One region of the Chryseobacterium sp. Marseille-Q8038 genome, then DNA from elsewhere that is predicted to be linked to it. Evidence: riboswitches for the same ligand, from Rfam matches in the RefSeq annotation. Region 1 holds a riboswitch; each other region holds the start of a gene.

Region 1 (4,202 bases):
TCTTTTGAAATTCACGAATTATGAAAGCCTATTTCTTTGGATAGGCTAAATATTGTATTAATATTGTTTCCACCAATTCGAAACGCTAAATATAATAAAATATGAAAAATTTTTACAGAATGTCAATGAAAATATTGACGGCTTGTATTTTCCTTAAATTTTGTTTTGCAGGGGCACAGCTAACTGTAATAAGTTTAGGAAATTATAATGTAGGTGCAGTTTCTGATAATGGAATAGTAAGTATGCATACCAGCGCAGGAGGAATTTATAAATGGAATGCAGCAGGAGGACTTGTACAGATAGGTTCTATTTCAAACGGATATCCGGCTGCAGGAAGGACTATTGTTTCGAATGACGGAACGAAAATATCATCTTCCATTACCAATACTGCAACAGGATTTAATGAAATATCAACGTATGATGTTGCTGCTGCCACTTGGGTAAACCGGGGCGGACTTGTTCCTACCGGATGGGACGGAAGTGTAAGTTCTACCTGGGGAATGACTACCAACGGAAATACAATTGTAGGGCTGGGGTTTCTTACTGCCGCGAATGCCCACGCTGTGAAATGGGATGAAGTGAACGGAATGGTAGATCTTGGAAGTATTGTTTCCGGACGCAGTTCAAGAGCAAATGCAATTAATGCTACAGGAACAGTAATTGTAGGATGGCAGGATGAATCAAACGGTACGAGAAGCGGTGCAAAATGGCAGGATGGAGTAGAAAGTTTTATTACTGATAATAACGGAAATAATGTAGGGGAAGCAGGAGGGATTTCTGCAGACGGAAATACCATCATAGGATCGGCAAATCCTAATCCCTATGTTTGGAATACTGTAAGCGGGCTCACGTATATTACCCATCCTAATGCTTCTTTCAGTTTCAAAGGAGGTGCAACAGGAATTTCTGCTGATGGGAAAAAAGTTATCGGATATTACAGAGCATTTGGTGCTCCTCCCATGTCGGGAGAAGGTTTTATCTGGACTTCTGCTACCGGAAGGATTAATCTGAATGATTATGCAGCATCTTTAGGAATTGCAACGAATGGAGTAACCATGGGACTTCCTCTGGCTATTTCTCAGGACGGAAAGAAAATTGCCGGTTCAGGAACAAATGCTTCAGGTCAGATGATTGCTTTTTATCTGGATACTTCTGAATTTTTATCCGTCAATGATGCTGTAAAAGAAAAAAACAGCATAGGTATTTATCCTAATCCAGTTGCTGATATTCTATATTTTAAAGGAACAGGAAAAATAGAGAACGCAGAAATTTATAATATGGTTGGACAAAGGGTGAAATCATTCAATGCTGTAGAAGGACAGATTGATGTTTCATCCTTGTCAAAAGGAGATTATATTTTACAATACTCTGTGAAAGGAGGTAAAAAAGAGACTTATAAGCTGATTAAAAAATAACATATATAAATAGTAAAGTAGTGGGATGAATGGCTGTTTTCAATATTGAAAGCAGCTGTTCTTTTTTTGTTTCAGCTCATAAGAAGACCGGCTTTTTAAGCATACGTATGGTTTTGGGCGGATACATATAAAAAAACTATCTTTGCAAAAATTTTGGTTTCCAGTATTTTGGAATGAAAAGGGAATCGGGTGTAACTCCCGGACTGTCCCCGCAACTGTAAATCGCAACAAAAGTTTCTGCAAAAAACCACTGTATAAAAACGGGAAGGAGCAGAATGCGAAAGTCAGGAGACCTGCCGGAATTATAATTAAAAAAACATATTGCTTTCGGAGGAAAAGTAAAAAAGTATGGATATAAAAAGATCTTTAGTACTGCTTTTTTCATCGTATGGTTGCTTTCTTTTTGGACAAGAGAAAACCATCGATACTATTTATGTTTTCGACAACCAGATGAACAGGGTTAAACTTTTTCATCCTGTAAAAATAATTTCGGCGGAAGATGCCGAGAAAAACTCCAGTAATCTTTCGGAACTTCTGAGATTTCAGTCGCAGGTTTTTATTAAAGAAAATGGTCGTGGTGCTGTTTCTTCGCCTTCATTCAGAGGAACTACCGCTCAGCAGACAGCATTTGTCTGGAATGGGATTAATATCAATTCCAGTTTTCTGGGCCAGGGAGATATCAATAATATTGCTTTGTTTGGCTATGATCAGATCGGTATAAAAGCCGGTGGCGGAAGTGTGGTGTATGGAAGTGGTGCTATCGGAGGAAGTATTCACCTGAATAATACCCTTGATTTTAACAAAGGTTTTCATGGTTCTTTATTTTCAGAAGTTGCTTCTTTTAATACCTATAACAATTTTGTAAAAGGTTCTTACAGTAATGATAGGTTCAGTTTTAAAGCTTCCGGAAATTATTCTGTAAGTGAAAATGATTATCAGGTAAGCGATCTGAACTATATTAACCGAAACGGAAATTATTACAATACTACGTTCAATGCAGGAGCTTCCTACAAGATAACAAACGACCATAAAATTTCATGGCAGAGCCAGTTTTTTGATTCTTCACAGCATTATCCTGTGTATGAAGAAACAGGAACAAAGACAAAATATAAGACTCAAAGTGTAAGAAGTCTTCTTTCGTGGGACTGGAACAAAACAAATTTCAGCAACTCCTTTAAAGCAGCCTATACGGAAGAAAACTTTCAGTATTTCGGTTCACTAAATCAGCCTAAATCCAGTGGCGGAACCGGGAAAAATTATATCTTCAAAAATGATTTCAATTATTTCCTGAATTCAAAATGGAATTTTAATCTTATCGGAGAATTTCAGATCAATAAAGGAGAAGGGTACGCGAGTGGAATATCTGATGTAAGCAGAAATATCGGCTCAATTTCAGGATTGTTGAGGTATTTTGCTACGAAGGACTTGCGTTTTGAAGGTGGATTTAAAAAAGATTTTGTGGAAGATGTGAAGTCTCCGTTTATGTATTCATTCTCCGGAAAATGGAATGCCTTGAAATGGTATGATGTGAGTCTTAACGTATCAAAGAATTTCAGATATCCGTCATTTAATGATATTTATTATGAACCGGGAGGAAATAAAGATCTGAGACCCGAAACTTCTACTCAGTTTGATATGACAAATGAGTTCAAAATGGGAGATTTCAAACTTACTTTGTCTCCTTATTATATGAATGTGACGGATCTTATCGTATGGCTTCCCACTGCTTTGGGCTACTGGCAGGCATCCAATATCAATAAATTTGAATCTTACGGGCTGGAATCCCAGTTGTCTTTCAGTAAACAGTTTGGGAATCATAAATTCAGAGCGAATGCAGGATATTATTATGCAAAATCTATTGATAAAGAAACGAAGATGCAGAGACCTTACGTTCCTATGCACAGAGGGACGGCGAATATAGATTATGAATATGGTTTCTTTAAATTTTTCGCACAGGGACTGCTGAATGGTATTACCTACACGACAAGTGATGAAAAAAGATCAGATGCCATAGATCCTTATTTTCTTTTAAATATGGGTGTTTCTGCAACCTTAGCCAAAAAATATACTTTAGGGTTTAAAGTGAATAATCTAACCAATACATATTATAAAACCGTAGCTTTTTATCCTTTACCGAAAAGAAACTATAGTGTGTATGCAGCAATAAATTTTTAACAAATAAAATTGAATAAATTATGAAAATAACTAAACTTTTAACTGTACTCTTTGCAGTGGTATTATTGTTTAATATCTCTTCATGTACAAATGGTTCTGACGAAATTGAAATCTCCCCGATCACTTATCAGAACGGATATTTTATCTCTAATGAAGGGAACTTTAACAGCCAGGGAGCTAAAGTAACATTCCTGACAAGAGATTTAAGCCTGAAGCAGGATGATGTGTACGGTTATAACAATAAAGAAATCCTTGGTGATGTTCTTCAGACGATTGGTCTTAGCGGAAATAAGGCTTATCTTGTGATCAATAACTCAAACAAAATTGTTGTTGTAGACCGTTATACGTTCAAGAAGTTAGCAGTAATTACTGATCAGCTAGATAACCCAAGAGGAATTACTTTTGCGAATGACTTTATCTACGTTTCCAATACCAATTTCACAGCCAATACGAAAAGTGTAACGAAATATAAAGCTTCTGACTATTCATTTGTAAGTAAAATCAGTATGACTGACGTTTCTGATAAAACAGTAGAAGCAGGAGGAAATGTTTTTGTACAAAATGCTTCATCAGGATTTGGAAATAAGATTACTTATATCAATACTTCCAATG
Region 2 (4,202 bases), on a different contig from region 1:
TAAGCAGACGGTCAAAGGTTCGAATCCTTTCGCGCTCACTTAAAGACTTACTGGAAACAGTGAGTCTTTTTTTGTGTTTACTCTTAATCAAAAATCTTTTTATAGCTCACAAAATAGAGCATCCCGATTTATAATCGGGACGGCAAAGGTTCGAATCCTTTCGCGCTCACAAAAAATTTATAATTCGAAATATTGCCCCAACCATTCATCAAAATGTTCTTTATGCTTATCCTGAGCAGCTTTAATCAATAAGTCAGGTTCTTCAATCTGGCTTAGCCCATAATCTCCTTTCATCCAGGCTAAATATTCACTTAACCCTTCACTCTCTTCATAATCATCTTCCTCTTTATAAAAATAAGCCTCATCAAACCCTACTGAAATTTCATTGTCAAAAGTGAGCAGATGCAAAAACTGCAGTATATTTTCAGCCACAATGTGAACACCGCCTTCATCCCCAAAAACAACCACAGGCATTTTATTTAAAGGCTGCTCTACTCCGTTATTCCAAATGGCATAGAAGGAACCGGAACCATTCGCCTGTGCAAAAGGCAGTAAACTATTCAGAAAACTTTCATCCTCACTCCAGCTTTTTAATCCGGATTTATCATCAATTAAAACACCAAAACCTTGTGAATAATTTTCATACGAGGAAATAGTATTCTGAAAGTAGATCAATTTTTCCAGTTCTACCGGAATTTCCTGCAGATTCAAGTTTTGTTTAAATTTTGTAATTTCTACCATGGTCAATTATATTCGGTTAATAAGATTTATAAAATGAAAATAGAACAGCAAATTTATTAACTATCTTTAATTTTATGGTCATATTTTATATTAATTTAACAACACAAACAAGCTGTTCTACTCCCAAAACATAGATTACAACTAAAACATTTTCAATACATTAAATTAAAAAAACTATTGATTACATAAAATATCTTTTTCGTTATTATAAAATACTTATATTTACCACCAAGGAGTTCTTAAAACCTTCTTTATCAACCGAAACTGGTTACACTTAGCTGTGTATTAAAAGGGAATCGTGTGTAAATCACGAACTGTCGCGCAACTGTAAGTAACATACAAAAAGTTTTTATCAATTGATATCCACTGTATATTTTTTATATGGGAAGGATGATAAAAACAGTTACAAGTCAGGAGACCTGCCTATTTCGTATTGACGATGCTTTCGCGATTTGAAGCTTACAGTCAGGTATGATGCGATATGGATATAGTACGATAACTTTTTTATCAAACTGTGTTATTTTTTGAGATGAATATGAGCGTACGTTGCGTACTTCTCATGATTCTGTAGCTCATTCGTATCCCCTTTCCGTAATTTTTCTTTCTTAATAAAGCACCGCGAAGTTTACAGAGAACTTTTTATAGGATTTAATCAATGTAAAAAGGGATAAGGTGTACCAAAGCAATTTTAATTATTCGTGGAGTTTCAACAGGTTTATTTTACAAACCTGTACAATCAGAGTTTCTCAAAATTCCCAACATCTGCACAATGGGAAAATTTCTCAACTCCTTTCCTACTTTTTACTTTTTACTCAAAAGCGATGTCTTTACAGCTCTTCCGCTTCTTTAATGATAAACAAATTTCAACTCAACAATAAATATTATAATGATCAAAAATGAAAATTGGAAGTCGCCCGGCTTAAAATTCCGGGAGGCTATGGAAAAAGAAAATCCCCTTCAGATTGTTGGAGCCATCAATGCAAACCATGCATTATTGGCACAGCAGGCTGGTTTTAATGCCATCTATCTTTCAGGAGGAGGTGTTGCTGCAGGGTCTTTAGGAATTCCTGATTTAGGAATTACAACTCTGGATGATGTACTCATAGATGTTCAGCGTATTACTAATATTTGTGATTTACCACTTTTGGTAGATATTGATACAGGATTTGGGCCTTCTGCTTTTAATGTTGCCCGAACGATAAAATCATTAATCAAAGCCGGAGCTGCTGCCATTCACATTGAAGATCAGGTGGGCGCAAAACGTTGCGGACACCGCCCCGGAAAAGAAATCGTAAGCAAAGAGGAAATGGTGGACCGGATTAAAGCCGCAGCAGATGCCCGTACTGATGAAAATTTTGTGATCGGAGCCAGAACAGATGCTTTTGCCAGTGAAGGACTGGAAAAAACACTAGAAAGGGCCATCGCTTATAAAGAAGCCGGTGCAGATTTCATTTTTGCTGAAGCAGTTCCTGATTTAAGCTTTTATCAAAAATTTGTTGATGCTACTGGGATTCCTGTACTAGCCAATATCACGGAATTTGGAATGATCAAAATGTACACTGTAGAAGAACTGAAAAATGCAGGTGTAGGACTCGTCCTCTACCCTCTTTCTGCCTTCAGAGCTGCCAATAAAGCTGCACAGAATGTATACCAACATATCCGTAAAGACGGAACACAAGCCAATGTGCTAGCTACAATGCAGACAAGAGAAGAACTCTATCAAAGTATTGGCTACCACGATTATGAACAAAAATTAGATAACCTTTTTAAACAAAATACTCATGTCAACGAATAGCGAACCAACATTTAAGCCTAAAAAAAGCGTAGCACTTTCCGGAGTAACAGCAGGTAATACCGCTCTTTGCAGTGTAGGAAAAAGTGGAAATGATCTCCATTACAGAGGTTATGATATATTGGATCTTGCAGAGAGAGCACAATTTGAAGAAGTTGCTTACCTGCTTATTTATGGTCAGCTGCCCACTGAAGCTCAACTCAAAAACTATAAAGCAAAATTAAAATCATTGAGAGGCCTTCCTCACTCTGTAAGAAATATTTTAAAAAGTATTCCGGCAGCTGCCCACCCAATGGATGTCATGCGTTCAATGGTTTCAGCAATTGGAAGTATTCAGCCGGAAAAAGATGATCACAATGTAGCCGGAGCAAGAGATATTGCAGATAAATTATTAGCATCATTCAGTTCCGGGCTTTTATACTGGTATCACTATACCCACAATGGTAAAGAAATCAATGTAGAGACTGATGATGATACTATTGGCGGACATTTCCTTCACCTTTTACATGGTAAAAAAGCTCCTGATTCATGGGTGAAAGCAATGGAAATTTCCCTTAATCTGTATGCCGAACATGAGTTTAATGCTTCTACTTTCACCGCACGTGTCATTGCCGGAACCTCATCAGACTTTTATTCCTGTATCACAGGGGCTATCGGTGCTTTGAGAGGCCCTAAACATGGGGGAGCCAATGAAGTGGCTTTTGAGATCCAGAGCCGATACAATTCTCCTGATGAGGCAGAAGAAGATATCAGAAAACGTATTGCCAACAAAGAAGTAATTATAGGATTCGGACATCCTGTTTATACCCTGTCAGACCCAAGAAATGTAGTCATTAAAAAAGTAGCTAAAGAACTTTCCGAAGAAGCCGGAGACATGCTGTTGTATAATATCGCTGAAAGGCTGGAAACTGTGATGTGGGAAGAAAAGAAAATGTTCCCTAATCTGGACTGGTTCTCCGCAGTATCTTATCACCTGATGGGAGTTCCTACCCTGATGTTTACTCCACTATTTGTGATTTCAAGAGTCACAGGATGGAGCGCACACATTATTGAACAAAGACAGGATGGGAAAATTATCCGTCCAAGTGCCAATTATACAGGTCCTGAAAATAAAGACTTTGTATCTATCGAAAATAGAAAATAAAAAATCAATTCATAATTAAACTAAAAAATAAAGATGTCATCACACATTTCAAACGAAAGGCCACAGCCGGATCAGGTATTAACAGATATTGCAGATTATGTATTACACTATGAAATCAAAAATGATTTAGCATGGAAAACAGCCCACTACTGTTTATTAGACACGATCGGTTGTGGACTGGAAGCACTTACCTATCCTGCATGTACCAAACTTTTAGGACCCATTGTAAAAGGTACCATAGTTCCGAATGGAGCTAAAGTTCCGGGTACACAATTTCAGCTGGATCCAGTACAGGCTGCTTTCAACATCGGAGCAATTATCCGTTGGTTAGATTTCAATGATACCTGGCTGGCCGCTGAATGGGGACATCCTTCAGATAACCTGGGCGGAATTTTAGCAACAGCAGACTGGCTTTCAAGAACAAATATTGCAGAAGGAAAAGCTCCGCTTAAAATGAAACAGGTTCTGGAAGCGATGATCATTGCCCATGAAATTCAAGGAGTTATCGCATTGGAAAATTCATTC
Region 3 (4,202 bases), on a different contig from region 1:
ATCATTTTCATTTTACGGTGATACAAACGATTGGTTTTTCAATATATACATTGCTGAATAATCAATCATTTACATTATTCTATATCTTGAATATCATCATCAACCATCATGCTAAGGCTGAAACATATTATTAAAACAATGAAAAATAATTCAACAAAGAAAAAGTAAGTTTTAATACGTAAATACGAAATGTAACTAAACAGAAAACCCCTGAAAAGAGCCGTCATTACAACGAAACTCATTTCAAGGGTTTTCATTTGATTTCAGGCGCATCACTATCTTCGATGCCGCCGTTTTCCGTTAAAAAAATCTAATTATTGAATATTGACTACATACATCGTTCCTTTGTCTACTTTCCCTGTTTTAGGAAGAATCTTAGCTTTCGGATTTCCGTTTCCATCATCCACTACTCCAAAATCATCATCATTGAAAACAGCCAGTTTATTATTTCCCAAATAAACGATCCCTTCAAACTTATCATGCTCATACCCCAGTTTTGCAACAAGATCAACAGCCAATGTTTTGGTCACAGCTTTTATTCCGGCAGTGGTAATTTCATCCCATGAGCATTGTTCCAAAGCTTTTCCATTCACTTTCATACCGTCCACAGCAGTAATATCTGTTCCGTTTACATCCGTTGCATTGCTCAGATTAATTCTGTATACTTTTTTAATTCCTCCCTGGGATCCAAAATTTCCGTCTCTTTCGATCACTAAAAATTCGTTGTTACTTAACGCTGTAATATCACATACCGAATCCGAAGCACCTCCATCCTGTTTATATAAAAACTGCTTGGTCTGCCCTGTAATAATATCGAACGTGACAATTCTCGTTAAAGTAGTATTGGTTGCCAATGCTTTGCTTGGTACCAGCATCATCGACTGTATAGTTCCTACCAGCGTTCTTCCGTCCGGAGTAATACACAATCCTTCCATCCCTCTGTTGGCCCTTCTTTTGGCTAAAACGGCAGGTAATTTTCTTGTTCCGGTATTTACACCTATCGGGCTTATTCTTTCCATTTCTACTCCCTCTGCACTGTAATGCACAATATGCGGTCCGTATTCATCGGAAACCCAGAATGTACCGTCGGCTGCTGCTACAATACTTTCACTGTCAAGACCGTACTGATCAGTACCTAAAACATTTCCGGAAGCATCATAAGCAATTTCTCCTGTACTTCCCATTCCTACAGGATTTGGAAGACCTGTAATAGGTTGTCCTGATGGATTTTTAAGCTTAATATATTTGATAACCTCTACATTCCCGTCAGCATTAATTTTAAAATGCATAATCGTTGGCGTAAAGTTAGGTGCTAAGAACTTTTTTCCATTCTGGAAGTCGGTATTTGGACCTCTGTCTGTAATGACATAAAATTCACCTTTTCTTGTAGGGTGAGCTGCAGCTCCGGAACCAAATCCGCCGTTGATAACATCCACTCCGTTAATCGTAGCCAGTTTTGTAAATGGAAACTCCTGAGGAAGTTTGGAATAATTAATATCCTGATTCATTATTGTTGTGTCATCATCACTTTTACATGAGGCCAATACTGCCAGTACTCCAACAGACCATAGTAATTTTTTCATATGCTATTTTATGGCTGCGAATGTATAAACTGATTGTAAACTGATCTTGAATATAATGATAATTGTATTTTAACATTAGAATCTAAAAATGAATTGAATATAAACAGAAAAATTCAGGATTTAAAAATAAAACAACAACAATACAAGCAAATCAATAAACAATATGAAAATCAATTTTTTAAGGATATCTGAAAAAAAATAATTCACAAAACAGACTCATCAATTTATATGATATATTTGCAGCGTTTTAAGGCTGAACAATGTTCATTAATAGGGAATCAGGTGAGAATACTATTCAAATCCTGAGCTGTACCCGCAACTGTAAACTGTTTAAACTTATAGCATAATAATCCACTGGAGGGAAATCCGGGAAGGAAGCTGTAAGATGTGAGCCAGGAGACCTGCCTTAGAATACTGACTTCAGAGAAGAATTGTTTCTCCCCCTGAAGATAAGTTTCGGGAATAAAACTTTAAATTAATGATATCATGAGGAAAATTTATCTTTTTTTCTTACTGCTTTGTATGCAGCTCTTGTCGGCCCAATTTACAGAAAACGACATTAAATTTTGGGTAGGAACCGGTTCTAAAAAGGCCTATTTCATTGCAGATTTTAATGACAGCAGTACTCCCAATTCTTATGCATGGGGATACCGTTTTGATGGCAATGATTTATTGATGGAAGATCTTATCAATGCAATTGTGGCAGCAGAACCCCAAATGAACGTTGATATTCCCACAGGATATCTTTCTATTCTGAATTATAATCATCATACATCCACCATTGATGACAGCTGGATAACATGGTCCGGGTCCGGTGCATCCGGCATGACATGGAACAACGGTGTAGGCTATACTCCTTTAGTGGACGGAAAATGGTATGGAGTTTCATATGGCCTTGATCATTATGACATCCCTCCTTCTCCTCCTGTTCCGGCTTATAGTTCTTCATGGTTTACTCCCTCTCAGGTTACTCATTGGGTGGGAACCGGAAATAATAAAAGCCTCATAGTTATTGATTTTGGGACAGATAATGCCAATGGAAACGCCAATTCTTTTGTGTTTGGAATTAAATATAACGGAAGTATAACTGCAGAGCAGGCTCTACAGCTGGTTCAGACTCAGATTTCCTATTTTAATTTTACATCAGCGAACAATCAGATTTCTAACTTATCATTAAATTCATTTACCGGGAATACTTCCGGATCGGGCAGCTGGAAATTGTATAAAGGAAAAGATTTATCAAGCTGGCAAATGAAAGCAAATCTTTCTCAGGTTCAGCTGAGCAATAACGATTGGTTTGGATTAAGCTTCGGACAAAGAAGACCATTTACTCCAACTGAAGCACAACTGACATTGGGTACTTCATCAGTTACAAAGAAAAAATTCGGCATTTATCCAAATCCGGCAAGTGATTTTATTCAGATTGAAACTGATGAGAAACTGAAAGAAGTGAATGTTTATTCTGCTACAGGACAAAAGGTAATAACTTCTCAGGAGTTGAAGATTCCTATCCGATCTTTATCCTCAGGAGTTTATTTTGTTGAGATTAAAACCAATAGTGGTTCTGTGATACATAAGATTGTAAAAAAATAAAGAAAAGTGCCTAATTGTTGTTTTTTAATGAATGCGTGTAGAAAACCACCCCGTCAAAAATTCTTTGAATTTTCGCCACCCCTCCAAAGGATGGGAATTTTTACGTCTTTAATTGAAATCTGGTCTGGATTGTAACTATTTCTGAAGTATTTCTTCATGAATAATTGCGGCTGGATTCCTACGGAATGACACAATTGGAATGATGGTTTATCCATACAGTTTGTCATTCCGTAGTAATCTAAACAGTCAAAATTCATAATTAATCCTACAAAAAAAACCGCACCAGATAGGTGCGGTTTCTTATGATTTTACAATCAATTATTTTTTCTCAGTAGATCTTTGAAGAACCTCATCTACCATTCCGTAGCCTTTAGCTTCTTCAGAAGTCATCCAGTAATCTCTGTCAGAAGATTTCTCTACCCACTCGTAAGTTTGTCCTGAATGGTGACCGATAATTTCATAAAGCTCCTGTTTCAATTTCAACATCTCTCTTAAGTTGATCTCCATATCAGAAGCAACTCCCTGAGCACCTCCTGACGGCTGGTGGATCATTACTCTTGAGTGCTTAAGCGCAGAACGCTTTCCTTTTTCTCCGGCAACCAATAATACAGCTCCCATTGAAGCAGCCATCCCTGTACAGATTGTTGCTACATCCGGCTTAATAATCTGCATGGTGTCATAAATACCTAAACCTGCATAAACACTTCCACCAGGAGAGTTGATGTAGATTTGAATATCTTTTGAAGGATCTGCACTTTCTAAGAATAAAAGCTGTGCTGTAACGATGTTTGCTACCTGATCATCAATCCCTGTTCCCAGGAAGATAATTCTGTCCATCATCAAACGGGAGAAAACGTCCATTTGAGCAACGTTTAATCTTCTTTCTTCCATGATGTACGGAGTAAGATTCGTTGGGCCATACATTCCCATATACTGATCGGTAACCAAACCGTTGTTTCCTAAATGTTTTACAGAGAAATCTCTGAATTCTTTTTTAATGTCCATATTTCTATTATGTATTATTTT

The links. Region 1 has a riboswitch for cobalamin ahead of ACWPWS_RS15605 (TonB-dependent receptor plug domain-containing protein). Riboswitches for the same ligand answer to the same signal wherever they lie in the genome.
Region 2: linked by a shared signal. The riboswitch ahead of prpB (methylisocitrate lyase) and the one ahead of ACWPWS_RS15605 (TonB-dependent receptor plug domain-containing protein) in region 1 are both predicted to bind cobalamin.
Region 3: linked by a shared signal. The riboswitch ahead of ACWPWS_RS10575 (T9SS type A sorting domain-containing protein) and the one ahead of ACWPWS_RS15605 (TonB-dependent receptor plug domain-containing protein) in region 1 are both predicted to bind cobalamin.

What each region holds. Positions count from the first base shown of each region.
Region 1 covers NZ_CBCOPN010000002.1:371,035-375,236, reverse strand. Annotated here, with positions in the region: gene ACWPWS_RS15610 (T9SS type A sorting domain-containing protein) at 102-1,415, shown strand; cobalamin riboswitch at 1,553-1,730, shown strand; gene ACWPWS_RS15605 (TonB-dependent receptor plug domain-containing protein) at 1,764-3,590, shown strand; gene ACWPWS_RS15600 (DUF5074 domain-containing protein) at 3,611-4,202, shown strand, end outside.
Region 2 covers NZ_CBCOPN010000001.1:2,494,563-2,498,764, forward strand. Annotated here, with positions in the region: tRNA gene ACWPWS_RS11570 (tRNA-Arg) at 1-38, shown strand, start outside; gene ACWPWS_RS11575 (hypothetical protein) at 178-741, opposite strand; cobalamin riboswitch at 990-1,182, shown strand; gene prpB (methylisocitrate lyase) at 1,628-2,536, shown strand; gene prpC (bifunctional 2-methylcitrate synthase/citrate synthase) at 2,523-3,677, shown strand; gene ACWPWS_RS11590 (bifunctional 2-methylcitrate dehydratase/aconitate hydratase) at 3,711-4,202, shown strand, end outside.
Region 3 covers NZ_CBCOPN010000001.1:2,285,612-2,289,813, forward strand. Annotated here, with positions in the region: gene ACWPWS_RS10570 (esterase-like activity of phytase family protein) at 315-1,583, opposite strand; cobalamin riboswitch at 1,817-2,006, shown strand; gene ACWPWS_RS10575 (T9SS type A sorting domain-containing protein) at 2,070-3,176, shown strand; gene clpP (ATP-dependent Clp endopeptidase proteolytic subunit ClpP) at 3,495-4,181, opposite strand.